Regions from separate parts of the Nocardioides sp. WG-D5 genome, predicted to be linked through region 2. Evidence: predicted binding sites of a transcription regulator. Region 2 holds the regulator's gene; each other region holds the start of a gene.
The links. Region 2 encodes LexA, which represses DNA repair genes until DNA is damaged. Its sites were predicted from a motif close to TCGAACANNTGTTCGA; they were not measured.
Positions count from the first base shown of each region.

Region 1: the regulator LexA is predicted to act here: its motif matches at 1,611-1,626, upstream of ACWZJV_RS06805 (DUF222 domain-containing protein).
Region 3: the regulator LexA is predicted to act here: its motif matches at 2,557-2,572, upstream of ACWZJV_RS24365 (SAV_6107 family HEPN domain-containing protein).
Region 4: the regulator LexA is predicted to act here: its motif matches at 2,237-2,252, upstream of recA (recombinase RecA).

Region 1 is NZ_CM132928.1:1,388,220-1,392,824, reverse strand. It holds gene ACWZJV_RS06805 (DUF222 domain-containing protein) at 288-1,550, opposite strand; gene kdgD (5-dehydro-4-deoxyglucarate dehydratase) at 2,234-3,148, shown strand; gene ACWZJV_RS06795 (aldehyde dehydrogenase (NADP(+))) at 3,198-4,605, shown strand, end outside.
Region 2 is NZ_CM132928.1:3,723,654-3,728,258, forward strand. It holds gene ACWZJV_RS18125 (alkaline phosphatase D family protein) at 1-1,575, opposite strand, end outside; gene lexA (transcriptional repressor LexA) at 1,835-2,599, opposite strand; gene ACWZJV_RS18135 (LysM peptidoglycan-binding domain-containing protein) at 2,780-3,157, shown strand; gene ACWZJV_RS18140 (hypothetical protein) at 3,274-4,182, opposite strand; gene nrdR (transcriptional regulator NrdR) at 4,581-4,605, shown strand, end outside.
Region 3 is NZ_CM132928.1:5,034,914-5,039,518, reverse strand. It holds gene dinB (DNA polymerase IV) at 1-1,143, opposite strand, end outside; gene ACWZJV_RS24370 (methyltransferase domain-containing protein) at 1,261-1,986, opposite strand; gene ACWZJV_RS24365 (SAV_6107 family HEPN domain-containing protein) at 2,024-2,485, opposite strand; gene ACWZJV_RS24360 (hypothetical protein) at 2,656-3,249, opposite strand; gene ACWZJV_RS24355 (DUF4126 domain-containing protein) at 3,394-4,029, shown strand; gene ACWZJV_RS24350 (phytoene desaturase family protein) at 4,026-4,605, shown strand, end outside.
Region 4 is NZ_CM132928.1:691,309-695,913, forward strand. It holds gene ACWZJV_RS03415 (phosphoribosyltransferase) at 1-242, opposite strand, end outside; gene ACWZJV_RS03420 (regulatory protein RecX) at 239-946, opposite strand; gene recA (recombinase RecA) at 1,005-2,054, opposite strand; gene ACWZJV_RS03430 (DUF4396 domain-containing protein) at 2,292-3,038, opposite strand; gene ACWZJV_RS03435 (DUF6153 family protein) at 3,169-3,609, shown strand; gene ACWZJV_RS03440 (DUF305 domain-containing protein) at 3,704-4,345, shown strand; gene ACWZJV_RS03445 (MFS transporter) at 4,399-4,605, opposite strand, start outside.

The sequences.
Region 1 (4,605 bases), 2.3 Mb from region 2:
AGGCTGATGGCCGCGGACCCGTTACGGAGGGTGTTCTCGCCGGTTCCCGGAGTCAAGGACGGCCTGCGGCCGCCGGCTTCGCCGGTCGCCTTCGGCGATCCTTGACACCGGGCTCCGCCGAGAATTTGGCTGGCTATCGGGTCGGCGGCGGGGTTTGGCGCGGATTCCATTGGTTGCGTACGTGCTCGGCGATCCGGGCTGGGGAATTCTGTCGGGCGAGGGGCTGCTCGCGCTTTTACTAGACGATGACGCCTTGCGAAGGCTTCACAAGGACGAGCAGGACTCATTCAGGTGCGTCGGGTGAATCGGATGCGTCGGTCCGGGAGTCGCTCGTAGGTGTAGTTGGGGTCGTGGATGCGGCGATGGTCACTGGCACACAACAAGACCAGGTTGGCCATGTCGGTCTTGCCGCCTTGGGACCAGGGTTTGAGGTGGTGGGCTTCGGTCCACGCGGCGGGTGCGTCGCAGTCTTCGGCTTGGCAGCACTTGTCGCGTAGGCGGAGTGCCCGGTGTTGGACGGGGTGGGCTAGGCGGGTGGTGCGGCCCAGGTCGAGGATTTCGGAGTCGGTGCCTAGGACGACGGGGATGAGGTCGGCGTTGCAGGCCATCCGGCGGGCTTCGGCGGCGGTGATCTGGTCGCCGTGGAACCCGAGGGCCGCGGTGCCGAGGTCCTTGCGGAGGTCCTCCACGCGCATGGTGATGAACACCGTGGTCGCATGCCCACCGTGGCGGGGGAGCTGGTCGACGTCGTAGGTCTCGATCACGCGGGCGAAGGCCTGGCCGAGCAGCCGGTCGTAGGGCATCTTGATGCCCTTGTCCTGGGCCGAGAGCTTTCGGGGCTGGGCCAGCGAGTCCAGGATCGTGCGCAACCGGGCCCCGATGGCGCGGGTGACCCGGGCGTGGATGTCGATGGTGCCGTCGCCGTTGTCGCGGGAGGAGAAGAAGGTGCGTCGCTGGGCGTGCTCCTCTTCTCGCTGCAGTGCTTTGGCTTCCGCGGCCTCGAACCGGTCTGGGTTGATCTCGGCGAGGATCCGTTTGCCGACGATCCTCAGCTCGTTGGCGGTCAGCCGGGTGGCGTGGTCGACCAGGAGCTTCTCGGCCAGGATCAGGTCCTCGGCACTCGCGGCCGGGTCGGCCTCGATCGCGTCGAGGGCCTTGGTGATGACGCGGGCCTTGTCCTGCGACACGATGCCCTGGGCCAGGCCCGCACTCACCAAGTCGTACTTCGCGACACTCGCGGCGAGTTTCACCTGGGCTCGCGCGACGGCCTTGTCGACGAGCAGCTCGGTCCGCAACCACCCCGAGGCGTCCTTGGCACCGGTCTTCTCGGCGATGTCACCAGCCGACGCGAGCACCCGGAGCTTCAATGCGGCCTGCTGGGCCTGGAGCTTCTCGAGTCGCTTGAGTAAGTCCTTCTTCTGCCCGGTCTGCCAATACGCCGGATCGGACGCCAGCAGTTCAAGGAGAGAGGTTTCGATGGCGGTCAGGGCGGCGTCGATCGCGTTGCTGGGGTTGGTGCCCCAGTGGTCGATCTCGTGGCCGAGACTCATCGCGTCCCTCCCTTCAGAGGTGTGCTGTGATGGGTCTGATTCTACTCGCAAAGCACCCACTTGAACACCTATTTGTCCAGGTCAGGCTGCTTTTTCGCGGTCAGCGAACGGTCTCGTTCCTGTGGATGGTAAGTGGCCCGGAGGGCCACCATCCCTCCCCCAAAGCAGTCCGGTCCAGTACAAGAATCTCGCTGCGCCACACCCGGGCCGCCGCCCCGATAGCCAGCCAAATCTTTTCTCGATCTGGTCCGGAGTCCAGGACCGCCGAAGGCGGCCGGCGTAGCCGGCGCCCGAAGGGCGTCCTTGACGCCGGAGCAGATCGAGAAGACCCTCAAGAACGGGTCGGCGGCCCACGCCAGCCCTGGGGAACGGTTACGCACCCGGTGGTCTCGACAAGCTCGACCACCGGGTCATCACTGGTCCGTGACACACAAAGTCGCGGCCCATCGAGAAGACCCGCGAGAACGGGTCGGCGGCCACGCCAGCCCCGGGGAACGGTTACGCACGGGGTGGTCTCGACAAGCTCGACCACCGAGGGCGTCGCGGTGCTCCGGCATCACCCTGCAATGCCCCCAAGGCATCAAGAGATTCAAATTCGGGCTTGGACAGGCATCACCGAACGTTCCTAACGTGATGGTCACCACCTTCCCCCTCAGCAACCCAACATCTGAAGGACGTGACTCGTGACCGAGTACAGCCCGACCGACCTGGCCGCCCAGCTCAAGAGCGGGCTCCTCTCGTTCCCGGTCACCCATTTCACCGAGGATCTGCAGTTCGACGAGGAGGGCTACCGCAAGCACCTGAGCTGGCTGGCCGAGTACCCGGTGGCAGGGCTCTTTGCGGCCGGCGGCACGGGGGAGGGCTTCTCGCTGAACCCGGAGGAGACCGACCAGGTCGTACGTGCCGCCGTGGACGAGGTCGCGGGGGCCGTTCCGGTGCTGGCGCCGGCGACGGGCAGCACGGCCACCGCGGTGGCGCAGGCGAAGGCGGCGGAGGCCGCGGGGGCGGACGGGATCCTGCTGATGCCGCCCTACCTCACCGAGGCCGGGCAGGCCGGGCTGGTCGAGCATGCCAGCCGCGTCTGCGAGGCGACCGGTCTCGGCGTGATCGTCTACAGCCGTGCCAACGCGGTGCTGCGCGACGAGGCCGTCGCGCAGCTCGCCGACCGCAACCCCACGCTGATCGGCTTCAAGGACGGTGTCGGCAACATCGAGCAGATGACCCGCACCTACGCCCGGGTCGGTGACCGGCTCACCTACATCGGCGGCCTGCCGACGGCGGAGACCTTCGCGCTGCCGCTGCTGCAGCTCGGCGTGAGCACCTACTCCTCGGCGCTGTTCAACTTCGCGCCGAGGTGGGCGATCGAGTTCTACGATGCCGTACGTGCCCAGGACCGCGACGAGGTCTACCGTCGTCTCAACGAGTTCGTGATCCCCTACCTCGACATCCGGGACCGTACGGCCGGCTACGCCGTGTCGATCGTCAAGGGCGGTCTGGCCGCGATCGGCCGGCCCGCGGGCCCGGTCCGGCCGCCGCTGACCGACCTGCGCGAGGACGAGATCGCCGAGCTGCGCGACCTGATCGCCCGCATCTCCTGACGCCGACCGCCCCGAGACTGCACCGAGACAGACCCGATAGGAAGGGACCATGAGCTACCGCTCGATCATCGCCGGAGCCGACTCCGAGCAGCCCGACGTCACCGCCGCCACCAGCGCCGCGGCGCAGGCCTTCGCCGGCTACCGCGCCACGTCCCCCGAGGCCCGGGCGGACTTCCTCGACGCCGTCGCCGCCGAGATCGAGGCGGCCCGCGCCGAGATCGTCGAGGCCGCCGTCGCCGAGTCGCATCTGCCCGAGGGCCGGATCAGCGGCGAGGTCGGCCGCACCACCGGCCAGCTCCGGATGTTCGCCGGCGTCGTACGCCGCGGCGACCACCTCGGCGTACGCATCGACCCGGCCCTCCCGGACCGGACCCCGCTCCCGCGCGCCGACATCCGGCAGCGCCAGATCCCGCTGGGCCCGGTCGCGGTGTTCGGCGCCAGCAACTTCCCGCTCGCCTTCTCCACCGCCGGCGGCGACACCGCATCCGCGCTCGCGGCCGGCTGCCCGGTGATCGTCAAGGGCCACCCGGCGCACCCGCTCACCGGCTACCTGGTCGCCCAGGCGATCACCCGCGCGGTCGAGAAGGCCGGCCTGCCCGCCGGCACCTTCTCCTTCCTCCTCGACACCGACTTCAAGGGCGGCATCGAGCTCGGCCAGGCCCTGGTCGTCGACCCGCGGATCAAGGCCGTCGGCTTCACCGGCTCCCGCGGTGGCGGGCTCGCGATCGCCGCGGCAGCGGCCGCCCGGCCCGAGCCGATCCCGGTCTACGCCGAGATGTCCTCGATCAACCCGGTCGTCGTCCTCCCGGGCGCCCTCGATGGTGACGTCGACGCGCTCGCCACGGCGTACGTCGGCTCCCTGACCCTCGGCTCCGGCCAGTTCTGCACCAACCCCGGCCTGCTCTTCCTCCCGAGGGGCGAGGCGGGCGACGCCTTCCTCGCCGCCGCCGGCCGAGCCACCGCCGAGGCCGTCGGCGGCACCATGCTGACCCCCGGGATCGCCCAGGCCTACGAGGCAGGCATCGAGAAGCTCCGTGCCACCGACGGCGTCACCGTCGTCGGCGAGGGCACCGCGGGCGACACGGACGCGCCCGCTCCCCAGATCGTCGAGGCCGCCCGCCTGGCCGGCGTGACCGACGAGGTCTTCGGCGCCTCCGGCGTCGTGGTCCGCTTCGACACCGTCGAGGACCTCCTCCCCAGCCTGGACTCCCTCGAGGGCCAGCTCACCGCGACGGTCCACGCCACCGACAGCGACCAGGATGCCGCCGCCCGGGTAGTCGAGGCCCTCGAGCTCAAGGCCGGCCGGATCCTCTTCAACGGCTGGCCCACCGGCGTCGAGGTCGGCCACGCGATGGTCCACGGCGGCCCGTTCCCGGCCACCTCCGACTCCCGCACCACCTCGGTCGGCAGCCTCGCGATCGAGCGCTTCCAGCGCCCGGTCGCCTACCAGGACGTCC
Region 2 (4,605 bases):
GGCGATGACGTACCAGTCCATCTGGGCGCGGTTGCGGGTCACGTCGAGGACCGAGAAGCCGTGGTCGTCGAAGTTGAGGTAGCGGACGTGGCGGTTGGCGGTCCTGATGATCTCCTCGACCGTCACGCTGACCGTGCGGCGCGGGGCGCCGAGGATGTCCTTGAGGTTGTTCGAGGTCACCGAGGTGGCGACGAACTCGACGCCGGCCGTCCTGCCGAGCGGGTAGACGGCGGAGTCGTACGGCAGGTCGCAGGCCCAGGCCGAGTGGATGTCGCCGGTGACGAAGACGGTGTCGGTGATCGCGTTGTTGCGGATGTGCTCGAAGAGCTCGGTGCGGTCGGCGGTGTAGCCGTCCCACTGGTCCACGTTGAGGGCGATGCCGTTGTCGGGCAGCAGCCCGGTGACATCGTTGACCGGGCTGATGAGGCTCTTCGGAAGAGCTCCGAAGGTGACCGGCGCGATCATGACCGGGTTGCCGACGATCTTCCAGCGGGCGTCGGTGAGCAGGCCCTCCTTGAGCCACTCCAGCTGCTCGTCGCCGGTGATCGTGCGGTCCGGGTCGTCGGCCCCGGCCAGGTCGGTGCGGGCGACCTGCTGGGAGCGGTAGGACCGCAGGTCGAGCATGCTCAGCTCGAGCAGGGTCCCGAAGCGGAGCCTCCGGTAGATCGTGTCGTGGAGGTGGTCGTCGGTCTCCACCGTGGCGGTGCCGTCGACGCGCAGCGGCATCCACTCGTCGTAGGCCTGGTTGGAGTTGGTCTTGCGGTCGATCCAGTCGTACTCGCCGGGCTCGTTGTTCTCCGCGCCCAGCAGCCAGGCGTCGTTGGCGGACTCGTGGTCGTCCCAGGTGACGATCCAGGGCAGGTGGGCGTGGGCGTCGGCGAGGTCGACGTCCCGCTTGTACTGCGCGTGCCGGATCCGGTAGTCGGCCAGGGTGTGCATCTCGTGGGCCGGCTCGTGCGAGCGGATGTCCTCGTTGGCCATGCCGTAGCCGTACTCACCGGGCGCGTACTCGTAGAGGTAGTCGCCCAGGTGGAGGATCGCGTGCAGGTCGTCGCGGGCGGCGAGGTGGCGGTAGGCGGCGAACCAGCCGGCCTGCAGGTTGGAGCAGGAGACCACCCCGAAACGTACGTTGTCCGGGGTCGCGTCCGCGGCCGGAGCGGTGCGGGTGCGGCCGACGCGGCTGGTCTGGCCGTTGTAGCTGAAGCGGTAGAAGTACCAGCTCTCGGGCGAGAGGCCGGTGACGTCGAGCTTCACCGTGTGGTCGCGGTCGGGGCCGGTCTGCTGGGAGCCCTTGGCGACGACGCGACCGAAGTCCGCGGTCGGCGAGACCTCCCAGCGGACCAGGACCTCCTCGCCCAGGCCGGATCCCGGAGTCGCCTCCGCGGTGGGTGTGACCCGGGTCCAGATGACCACGCGGTGCGGGAGCGGGTCGCCCGAGGCGACACCGTGCTGGAAGTGGTTGAGCGTGGCGCCGGCCGCCTCGGCGGGTGCCGGCAGCGCCACGGCCCCCGCTCCTGCGGCGGTGGCCAGTCCGGCGGCGATGAGGGTGCGGCGGTCGATCTGCGTCTGAGTCACGCTGTATGGAACGACGCAGCCGCCGGCCCTGTCATGGGCCGGCGGCTGGATTTCACGCAGTGTTCCCGGGGAGGGCATGTCTGGGAAAGACACGGCGGCCGCGAGCGGCGTTTCGGGCCGATCTGGCAAGGCGGCGCTGCGAAGGCATCCTGGAGGCTGTCGAGCGGCGCCAACGCCGCCAGATCGGATGCGAAACGTCGCGCAGCGGGCGTGGATTTGCCAGACATGCCCTCCGGTTCCGGGAGGTGTGAGGCAGGACTCAGAGGCTGCGCAGGACCGCGGTCACCTTGCCGAGGATCGTCGCGTGGGTGCCGTCGATCGGTTCGTACGCCGCGTTGTGCGGCAGCAGCCAGACCTTGCCGTCCTTGCGGGAGAGCGTCTTGACGGTCGCCTCGCCGTCGATCAATGCGGCCACGATCTCGCCGTTCTCGGCGGTGGGCTGCTGGCGCACGACCACGAAGTCGCCGTCGCAGATCGCCGCGTCGACCATCGAGTCACCGGAGACCGAGAGCAGGAAGAGGTCGCCGTTGCCGACCAGCTGCTTGGGCAGCGGGAAGACGTCCTCGACGCTCTGCTGGCTCGAGGTCTCCTCGGCCAGGATCGGGCCACCGGCCGCGATCCGACCGACCAGGGGAACCATGGCGGCGTCGGGATTGGGGTTGACGACGGCCTCGGCCGTGATCGCCGGCTCGGTCTCCTCGCCGGACATCGCCTTGCGGTGGGCCATCACCTCGGGCAGGAAGACCTCGAGGGCGCGGGGCCGCTTCGGGTCCTTGCGGATCAGACCACGCTGCTCCAGCGCCCGCAGCTGGTGGGCGACGCTGCTGGTGCTGGTCAGCCCGACCGCGGCGCCGATCTCACGCATGCTGGGCGGATAGCCCCGCTGCTCGATGCTGTCGCGCAGGTGAGCGAGGATGCGCTGCTGACGCGGCGTGAGCCCGGTCGCGTCCGGCGGCCCGTCGGGCAGCTCGCGGACGCGGCTCTTCGAACCGCCTGATCCGGTGCCTGTCTTCTGCGTGGTCATGTCATCACATTAGTCCCTCTGGCACCACTACATCAAACATCTGTTCGATCTCTTCGGTAGTGCGTGTCGGCGTTCGAAAATTCTTGGGGTCGCTACTTGCGTTGTTCGAACACGTGATCTACCTTCGAACATGTGCTCGATCGAACACGTGATCGAGAGACTTGTGAACTGGAGGCCGTGATGAGTGCAACCGTCTATGTGCTGCCCGTAGCCGAGCCGCCCCGGCCCGTGCGGGAGGTGCGTCGCTCGACCGTGCGGCTCACTCGGCGGGGCCGGATCGTCGTGTTCGCGTTCGCGCTCGTGGTGCTCTTCGGGATCGCGCTGATCGGGGCGCGGGTGGCCTTCGCGGTGGAGGACGGTGCCGACAAAAGCCCCGCTCCCTCCGCCCACACGATGGTCGTCGGCGATGGCGACACGCTCTGGGACATCTCGGCGGAAGCCGTCGCCGGGACCGACGCCTCGATTCGGGAGATGGAGCAGAGGATCAAGGAGCTCAACAGTCTCGAGTCCTCGATGCTCGTGTCCGGGCAGACCTTGATCATTCCGACCGCGCCGTAGAGGCGCCCACAGATGTCCGGCTGCTCCTTCGACCCTGGCAGCCGGCAACCGGGGAAAAGTGAGAGTGCTGCAGACGATGGGAAGCGTCTGCAGCACTCTCGCTGTCCTGGCGGTCGTCAGTGACGCCCGCGATAGGGCGTGTCCGGTTCGGCCGGCGGCCACGGCTTGTTGCGGGAGCTGTGGCGCGGCGGCCACTCGTCGTCCGGCTCGGCGGCCGGCGGGTCCTGGGGCTGGCGCTGGGCGGGCATCGCCTGCGTCGCCGCGGGATCCTGGGTCAGCCGAGCCCTCGAGCCGGTCTGGCCGTAGCTGGTCGGAGCCTGGTAGGCGCCCGACTGATACTGCGACGAGCCGGCCTGCTGGGTGGGGTAGCTGTCCGTGCCGTAGCCCTGCGAACCGTATGCCGGGGAGCTTGTCGGCGTGGAGGTCGGCGTCGGCGGGCTCGTGTAGTAGGGCGGAGCACTCGGCGGTGTCGGGGCCGGCGGCTGGTAGCTCGGTGCGCCGTAGGCCGACCGGCTCCCGGTGTTGCCGAAGTCCGGGGAGCTGCTCGTGTAGCCGTAGGGCGACTGCGAGCCGGTGTCGGTGTAGGCCGAGCGGCTGCCGGTGTCGCCGTACAGAGACTGGTTGCCGGTGTCGTACGGAGACTGGCTCCCGGTGTCGGAGCTGTGCCGGCCGTAGGAGCTGGTGTCCTCGTAGCCGTAGGAGCCGGTGCCGTAGTAGTCCTGCTCGGTGTAGGTCGGGTCGCCGTAGGGCTGCTCCGGGTAGTCCTGCTCCTCGACGTAGGCGTTGGAGTGGCTTCCGGTGTAGTCGTCGGCGGGCGGTGGGGTGGGGGAGCCGGTGAGGGCCCGCCAGGCCTTCCCGGCGAAGGTGAAGGTCAGGAAGAGACAGGCGACTGCGACGACGGCCGCGATGGCGAGCTTCACCCAGGCGCCGGAATCGCCTCCTCGTGCGTCGGCCCCGAAACCGACGGCGATCCACACGAGCACTCCCCAGATGACGAGGAATGCCAGCGTCGCGATCGCAGGCAAGATGAACGGTGGCCGGGGACCGCTTCTGGGGCGCGTGCCTCTCCGCGACCCGACGCGATTACCTCCGGAGATGTTTGTCACGGGGTCATTCTTACCCATCTGGGCCAGCCCGTCGCCGCTGAACCGGAATCTTTCGGTGTTTGACCGGCGACACGCCGGGCGCACGGGGAAACGCGGCGCTCGCTTGCATCGGCTGGGGGGCGGGCGTACGGTTACCACTACATCTAGTAGTTACACCGCTGTAGTTATCCACATCTAGTTCACATGAACGGGCGGATGACCCACAGCCCCGAGGGTGTTGTTCCACAGGGACTCACGCTCAATTCCACAGGTTCCACAGGCTCGGGCCGCCGCTGAGACGGCCTGGATCCACAAGGCTTCACGAGAGGGGCTCGACCGTGCACTGTCCGTTCTGCCGACACA
Region 3 (4,605 bases), 1.3 Mb from region 2:
GACCTGATCGACGGCACGATCGGCCTCGGACCAGCCGCGTTCCCGCTCCCCCAGGACGAGCTGTCGGTCGGTGCCCTCGCGCGCGATCAGGTGCTCGACCCGCACGCCGACCAGGCGCAGCGCCCGGCCACGGAGGTTCAGCTCGTCGTAGAGCCGGACCGCGGTGGCATGCACCTCCTGGGTGACGTCGGTGGGGTCGGGCAGCGTGCGAGAGCGCGAGATCGTCTTGAAGTCGGTGAACCGGACCGTCAGCGCGACCGTGCGGCCGACCGTGCCGGCCCTCCTCATCCGCCGGGTGACACGGGCCGAGAGGCGCAGCAGCTCGCGCACGATGTCCTCGCGGTCGCTCAGGTCGTGGCCGAAGGTCTCCTGGGCGCCCGTCGAGCGGTCGGGCAGGTCGGGGCCGAGCCTTCCGGTCAGCTCGCGCCGGTCGGTGCCGGTGGCGAGCCGGTGCAGGTGGCCGCCGAGGCGGGGGCCGAGGATCTGGTGGAGGGTCGGGACCGGGGTGCGGGCGATGTCACCGACGGTCTCGAAGCCGAGCCGGCGAAGCCGCTTGCGCGTGCTCGGCCCGACGCCGTAGAGCTCACCGACGTCGAGAGGATGGAGGAAGCCGGGGATGTCCTCCGGCCGGACGACCACGACGCCGTCGGGCTTCGCCTTGCGGCTGCCGACCTTGGCCACGCTCGGGGTCGGCGCGACACCGACCGAGCAGGTGATGCTCAGCTCCTCGGCGATCTGGCGCCGGATCCGCTGCGCGATCTGCTCGGGGCTCCCGAACAGCCTGGTCGCCCCGCTGACGTCGAGGAACGCCTCGTCCACGCTGACCACCTCCACCAGCGGGGTGGCTCGGCGGAAGATCTCCCGGACCTGCTTGGAGACCTCGGCGACCTCGCCGAAGTCGAGGCGGACCGAGACGAGCTGCGGGCACAGTCGCCTCGCCATCGAGCCGGGCATCGCCGCCCGCACGCCGTAGGCCCGGGCCGGATAGTTGGCGCAGGTCACCACGCCGCGGGCGTGTCCCCCGACGACCACCGGCTGGTCCCACAGCTCGGGCTGGTGCCTGATCGCCACCGAGACGAAGAAGGCGTCCATGTCGACATGGAGGATCGGGGTGGCCTCCGGAGCGCCAGCGGAGGAGGTCACCCCGATCCTCCGAGGACGCGGACCAGCGCTGACTCGGCGCAAATGTCACGCCGGAGCGCTAGCGGAGGTGGGACCTTTGCGCCGAGTCGGCGCCCGTGGGCGAAGCGAAGCGAGCCCTCAGCGAAGCGAAGCGAGCAAATGCAGCTGCGAAGCGAACGGCAGGTAGTCCGGCCGCGTGGAGACAGCCTGCTCGAGATCGACCAGCGCACTGGTCGCCCCCGGCTCGACGTCGAGCAGCGACCCCGGCACATGATCGACGAACACACGTACGCCACGGACGTCCGTGACCTCGAACCCCGCCGCGTCCAGCAGCCCGGTGACCTCGTCGAGGGCGAACCGGCGACCGGAGCGGCCCTGCGGAGCGGTGTCGTCGAGGAGCTCGACGGCCTGCGCGAAGTGGCCGGCCAGGGCTCGGGAGAGGACCGCGGCGGTGCGCTGGGCGACCAGCAGGCTGAGGGTGCCACCGGGGCGGAGCACCTCGCGGATCCCCGCCAGTGCGGCTGCCGGATCGGGGACGACCTCGAGGACGCCGTGGCAGAGGACCAGATCGGCTCCGCCGGGGTCGGCGACGTCGGAGAGGGCGGCCAGGTCACCCTGGCGGGCGTCGACGGAGACACCGGCCTCGCGGGCGCGCCGGTCGAGCGCTGCCAGCGCGTCGGGGCTGGGGTCGACGACGGTGACCCGGTGACCGAGCCCGGCGATGCGTACGGCTGAGGTGCCGGTGCCGCCGCCGATGTCGAGGACGTCGAGCGAGCCGGAGGCCAGGACCGGATCGAGCGCGTCCCAGACGGCGACGGTCCGGGCGCCTGCCCGACGACTGGTTGATGCGGAGCCAGCTGCCATGGGGCCAAGCGTAGGCCCTGTGCCCACCTCACCTGAATCAGCCCACGAGGCGGTCGTGACGGAGGCGGGTGACGTGGGAGGTGTGGGCCATCAGCCCGAGCGACTCCTCGACGACGGCGAGGAAACGGTCGGCGTCGCGCACCTGGTCGTCGGCCTCCTCGGCGGTGACCGCCCGGATCGAGCCGGCCTCCGCGGCGGCGCGCTTGGCGGCGCCCGCGGCGAAGTAGTCGGCCCACTCGGAGAGCTCGGGCGCGACCTTCTTGAGGCGGACCCAGGCGTTCCACGGACGGCGGCGGCCGGCGCGGCTCGCCGCCTCGACGGGATCGGTGCGGGCGGCGATCAGCGCCGCGGCGGCCTGGAGGGCGGCGACGTGCGCCATGGCGTACCTGCTCGGCACGTCGTCGGCCACGATGGCCTCCGAGAGGGACTCGGTGGCGCGGAAGAGGTAGCTGTGAGTCGTCGCCGGGAGCAGATGCATCGGGTCGTCCTTCTCGCTCAAGGTCGACCCCGCAGTGGACGGCTCCGGCGGGCGTCGGGGGTCGAGGACGACGCCCGCCAGAGCCTGGTTGTTCGAACATTTGTTCGAACACGAGATCAAACTACACCCCGCCACCGACAGTCACAAGACGTTTCGGTGACGGGGCGTGTCGAGGTGGTGCCGGGGGTCGCTCAGTCGTCGGCGACGGCGCCGCGGATCCGGTGCGGCGGGTGGATGTAGCGCGTGTTCGCCGGCAGCCACATGACCGCCAGCAGCCCGGCGGCGATGACGATCGCGATCCCGGTGAGCACGCTGATGGTCACCGGCGGGCCGGTCAGGATGCCGCCGATGCTGGCGACCGCGGAGATGAACACCAGGAACGTGATCACGATCCGGGCCCACTCGAAGCCGTTGCGGAGGAAGACCGCGAGCACGCCGAGCATGCCCGCCATCACCCCGAACAGCGTGATCGCGGGGGCGATGAACGCCGGCGCGCTGACCCGGTTGTCGGTCGGCGGGTTGATCAGGGCCTCGAGGCCCTCGGTCTCCAGGATGCGCTTCGCCGAGGGGTTGCCCTCCGCCCAGGCACGCACGAGGTCGTCGGAGCGCAGCACCATCACCACGACCACGACCGCGCTGAAGGCGATCAGGCCGATGATGAGCCGGATCGCCCACGTCATCTCGCGCGGCACGGGCTCGGCAGCGAGCGCTGCCACCTCGAAAGCGACCTCCGGGCCCTCGCTCACGACCACACCTTCGTTCTCGTCGGGTGTCGTCATGGTCATCCGGTCTCCTTGCGACGTGGGGGTTCAGTCTCCGTTGATCAGCCCATTCTGCCGTACGGGGTCCAACGTAGGTAAATACGCGAACGCGTGCTCTTGGTCTCGGGCTGGGGCCGAGTTGTCGGCGGCGTAGGCCAAGATGTCCTCATGGAATCTCTAGCGCTGACCTTCTCCAGTGGGTGGGCCAGTGGCATCAACGCCTACCTGGTCGTGCTGGTGCTCGGCGTCGTGCAGCGTACGACGGGGGCCGAGGCGATCCCGGACGTGCTCGGCACGTGGCCGGTGCTGGCTGCCGCGGGGCTGATGTACGCGATCGAGTTCGTCGCCGACAAGGTGCCCTACATCGACTCGACCTGGGACTCGATCTCCACGGTGATCCGCCCCACCATCGGCGCGGTCATCGGCGTCCTGCTCGCCGGTGAGGCCGACTCGCTCAACGAGGCCGTCGGCGGCGTGGTGGGCGGCACGACGGCGCTGATGTCCCATCTGATCAAGGCCAGCGAGCGGCTCGCGGTCAACACCTCCCCCGAGCCGGTCTCCAACTCGGTCGTCAGCGTGGCCGAGGACGGACTCGTCCTCGGTGTGGTCTGGTTCGCGACCGAGCACCCGCTGGCCGCGGCGGGCGTCGCCGCGGTGCTGCTGGTGGCCGGGCTGGTGCTGGTCTACCTCCTCGTCCGGGCCGTTCGCGGAGGCTGGCGCAAGCTGACCCGGCGCGGACGACGCGGCGCCCCACCCCCTGACGGGCCCTCCGGCGGCGACACCTTGCCCTACCCCGTCCAGTGACGAGCGTCGTCGTCCTCGGGGGCGGGTACGCCGGGATGGCCAGTGCCGCCAGGCTGGCCAAGCTCGGCCACTCGGTGACCCTCCTCGAGGCCTCCGGACAGCTCGGCGGTGCCCTGGTGCCGGTGCGCGAGGAGGGGTTCACCTGGGACGCCTCGGCGACCTCGACGCTGCTGCCCGCGGTGATGCGCGACCTGTTCCGCAAGTCCGGGCGGCCCGCGGAGCGTGAGCTCGAGCTGGTGCCGATGGACGTGGTCCGCGAGCACCGCTTCGCCGACAAGACCTCGGTCGCGGTGCCCGGCGGCACCCGTGGGGCCCAGTTGGCGGCCTTCGACGAGCTGGGGCCGGGCATGGGCCGGCTGTGGACCGACTACGTGGCCCGGTTCAGCGAGGACTGGGAGGTGCTGCGCCAGCACTACTTCGAGGTGCCGTGGGAGCCCTCGGCGCTGCCGTCGGCGGTCGCGGAGCGGTTCCGGTCGCGCGAGACCCTCCACAAGCGGCTGCGCAAGACGTTCAAGGACGAGCGCCTCCGGCTGGTCGCGGCGCACCCGTTCGTCGCCGCGGGGCAGGAGCTGCGTG
Region 4 (4,605 bases), 2.9 Mb from region 2:
GGCAGCATGATCGGGACGTCGAGACGCTCGTTGACGCCGGTGTAGAACTCCACGTTGACGGCGGACAGGTTCTTCACGTCGAGGGCGTAGCCCAGGCCCATCCCGAGGGCCAGGCCACCGCGGGCGATGGAGAGCACGATGTCGGGCTCGTAGCCGCTGTCGACGACCTTCTGGGCGATCTCGCGCACCGCGGTGCCGAAGAGTTCGTAGGTCAGGATCTCGCGCTCTTGCTGCTCACTCACAGATCGGATTCTGACACGAGACCACCAGGGTCATCTTCATCGGCAAGGGCGAGCTCCTCGCGGACGATGCCGTAGGCCACACCGGCGCCGTATCCCTTGCGGGCGAGCATCCCGACCAGGCGGCGGGTCTTGGTCTGGTCGTCGAAGCGCTCGAGCGAGCGCAGCTTGCGCCGGACCATCCGCCGGCCGGCCTCACGCTCGTCGTCCGGGTCGATCTCGTCGAGCGCCTCACGGGCGACATCGTCGTCGATCCCCTTGCGGCGGAGCTCCTGGGCGAGGGCTCGGCGCGCCAGACCCTTTCCGGGCTGTCGGCTGGCGATCCAGGCCTTGGCGAAGGCCTCGTCGTCGATCAGGCCGACCTCTTCGAAGCGGTCCAGCAGCCGTGTCGCGAGGGCGGCCGGGACCTCCTTCTTCTCGAGCTTGTCGGCGAGCTCCTTGCGGCTGCGCGCCTGGCCCGTCAGGGCGTCGAGGAGGATCTTGCGGGCGATCGCCTCGTGGTCGGGCTCGGGATCGTTCTTGGGGTCCGCGGGGTCCGCGGGGTCCGCAGGGCGGCTCTGGCGTCGGCGGGACCGTGTTGGTGATCTCGACAGGCTCGATCCAGCGCCCGACGGGTCGTCCGACGGAGTGGGGTCGACCTTGCCTGCCCAGGCCTCGACACCGAGGGAGACGTCCCCCAGCCAGTCGGGCGCGGGTCGCTCGTCCACCCAGGGATCCTGGGTGGACGAGCGGTCACGCTTGGACGAAGCCACGGATCAAAGGGACCTAGAAGTCCTCGACACCGGCAGGCTCGGCCGCGGGCGCGGCCTCTGCCTCGACGGTCGGAACGACACCGAGCTTCTCCAGGATCCGCTTCTCCAGCTCGTTGGCCAGGTCGGGGTTGTCCTTGAGGAAGTTGCGGGAGTTCTCCTTGCCCTGGCCGAGCTGGTCACCCTCGTAGGTGTACCAAGCGCCGGCCTTGCGGACCAGGCCCGCCTCGACACCGACGTCGATCAGGCCGCCCTCGCGGGAGATGCCCTTCCCGTACATGATGTCGAACTCGGCCTGCTTGAACGGCGGAGCCACCTTGTTCTTCACGACCTTGACGCGGGTGCGGTTGCCGACCATGTCGGTGCCGTCCTTGAGCGTCTCGATCCGGCGCACGTCGAGTCGCACCGAGGAGTAGAACTTCAGCGCGCGACCACCGGTCGTGGTCTCGGGCGAGCCGAACATCACGCCGATCTTCTCGCGCAGCTGGTTGATGAAGATCGCCGTCGTGCCGGAGTTGTTCAGGGCCGAGGTCATCTTCCGCAGCGCCTGGCTCATCAGTCGCGCCTGCAGACCGACGTGGCTGTCGCCCATCTCGCCCTCGATCTCGGCCCGCGGCACCAGCGCCGCGACGGAGTCGATGACGATCAGGTCGAGCGCGCCCGAGCGGATCAGCATGTCGGCGATCTCCAGGGCCTGCTCACCCGAGTCGGGCTGGGAGACCAGCAGGGCGTCGGTGTCGACGCCGAGGTTCTTCGCGTATTCCGGGTCGAGGGCGTGCTCGGCGTCGATGAAGGCCACGATGCCGCCGGCGCGCTGGGCGCTTGCGACCGAGTGGAGGGCCACCGTCGTCTTACCCGACGACTCCGGACCGTAGATCTCCACGACCCGGCCGCGAGGCAGACCACCCAGGCCCAGCGCCACGTCGAGCGCGATCGAGCCGGTCGGGATCACCTCGAGGGGCGCCCGGGTCTCGTCGCCCAGTCGCATGACCGAGCCCTTGCCGAACTGCCTTTCGATGTTGGCGAGAGCGGCATCCAATGCCTTCTCGCGATCACCTGCCGCCATGTTCTTTCCTTCCTGAGGAGCAGATTTCTTGCCCCTGCCTGCCGCTTGTCCACGTGTCTTCGTCGTCATCAAGGCAGACGCTAGACGGGACCACCGACAGTTTCTGAACGGGACCCTCCGGCACGGTGTTTCACGACCCCTCGCAAAGCACGAACCACGCTCCACCTACCACCCACACTAGCCCGAACAAGCGTTCGATGTGAACACCTGTTCGGGCGTGTCGGGGTCGCCGGACCCTCAGTGGCCCTGCATCTCCATCTGCTCGGCGGGGGCCGGGTCGGCGCCGAGCTCGTCGGCGATGGAGACCGAGAGGCCGCCGAGCATGAAGGCGAAGATGGCCGCCGCGAGGGCGCCGCTCGAGAACGCCGGGATGTAGCGGCGGAAGCCCTGCCGGACCGGGGCCGCCCCGTGGTACTCGTGGGTCAGCGCATGCCCCTTCCCCCGCTGCAGCAGGTAACGGTTGACCGGGAACGCGGCCACGAAGGCGACCGTGAGCGCGATCATCATCCCGACCCAGAACACGACGTTGACCAGTCCGGCCTCCATGGCCCCCGGGATGAGCGCCATGACCAGGTTGTCGACCAGCTCCATGGTCGCGATCGAGAGCGTGTCGGCCGCGAGCACGACGCTGAGCGCCGTGCCGAGGGCCAGGCCCGACTTGAGCAGCGGGAGGGTCGAGAGGGCGTAGCCGAAGAGGAACGCGAGGCCGACGGCCAGGACGATCGTCCAGCCCGTGCTGAGCCCGATCGCGGTGCCGATCATCAGACCGGCGATCTCGCCGATCGCGCACCCGGTGAGGCAGTGCAGCGTCGCGCTGGCGGCCATCGCGTTGATGCCGCTCCCGCCATGGGCGCCGTGGGCGCCGTGCCCGGAATGGTCAGGGGCCGAGTGCCCGGAGTGGTCTCCGTGACCCTCATGACCTTCGTGGCCCTCGTGCATCGAGTGCTCATGTCCGGCGTGCACGTGCTCGTCATGCGACTTCATGTCGCTCCCTTGCTCGATCGTTCGTCTGCCTACGGAGCAATTCATACCCCATGGGGGTATGTACCCGCAAGCGATATCCGCCCGCACGCCCGCTTTGTCCAACCGCACACGAGTCCTTAGGGTGTGCGGTGTGTGGACGGCAGCACGACGACAGCGGGCGACCCGGCCGGCCGTACGCGCCGGTCTGCTGGCGGCGGTCCTGGTCACGGTTGCCGGCCTGCTGGGCATGCATGCGCTGAGTCTGCACGGCACCCGCACCGACGGTGAGCATGCCGCGCTGCGCCTGCCCGCCGCCCACGTGGAGCACACGCACGCCCTCGAGCACGCCGACCACGGAGCCGCCGGCCACGCCGGACAGCCGGGCGGCGAGGAGCACACGTCGATGGTGCTGTGCGCGGCGTTCCTGCTCGCTGCCGGGGTGCTGCTCCTGAGCGGGCTGTGGCGGCGTACGCCTGCCTGGTGGTTCTCCCCGGCGCGCGGACGGTCCCGCGCGACCGGGCCCGCGCCCTTCGTCACCCGTGCGGCGACCGGGCCGCCGCCGGAATGGGCGTTCTCCGTCATCAGGTGCTGAGCGGCACTGATCCACCCGCGACCCGGCGAATCCCGAGGTCCGCAGGTGGGTCGGCGAGCCCCGCAAACAGCACATGACAAGGAGAAAACAACAGATGCGTACGCAACGTCCCCTCATCCGCGCGACCTGGGCCGCGGCCGGCCTGGCCGTGCTCCTGACCCTGTCCGGCTGCGGCGGCAGCGAGGAGGCCAAGGCTCCGCAGGAGCTCTCGGAGACCGAGCACAACAAGGCCGACGTCGCCTTCGCGACCGACATGATCCAGCATCACGCCCAGGCGATGGCGATGGTCGACCTCACCATGGACCGCACGCTCGACCCCGAGGTCCAGGAGCTGGCCGACGCGATCCGGGCCGCCCAGAGCCCCGAGATCGAGACCATGTCCTCCTGGCTCCAGGAGTGGGGCGAGGAGGTGCCCTCGACGATGCGCGACCACGTCAACGGAGGCCACGAGGGCCACGGCGACGAGGACAGCAGCATGTCCGACTCGATGGAGGGCATGGACACCGACATGCCCGGGATGATGTCGGCCGAGGACATGGACTCCCTGGAGAACGCCTCCGACGCCGAGTTCCAGGACATGTGGCTCGAGATGATGATCGAGCACCACGAGGGTGCGGTCGAGATGTCCGAGACCGAGCAGGGCGAGGGTCGGTTCAAGCCTGCCGTCGACCTGGCCGGCACCATCATCGAGAACCAGTCGACCGAGATCGACACGATGGAGAAGATCCTCGGCTGAGGTCCTGACAGCGGGCGGGGCCTGCCCATGCGGCAGGCCCTGCCCCTCGCGGGTCAGGCCGACCGACGAGCCACGTACGCAGCCCCGAACAGCACCCCGACCAGCAGGATCGTGCCGAGCGCCAGTGCCGGATATCCGGCCACGTCCACGACGACGCCCGAGACCGCCCCGGCGGCCGCCGCCGCGACGCCCATGATCAGGTCGGCGCTGCCCTGGACGTCGGCGCGGACCTCGAGCGGAGTGTGGTCGGCGACGGAGGT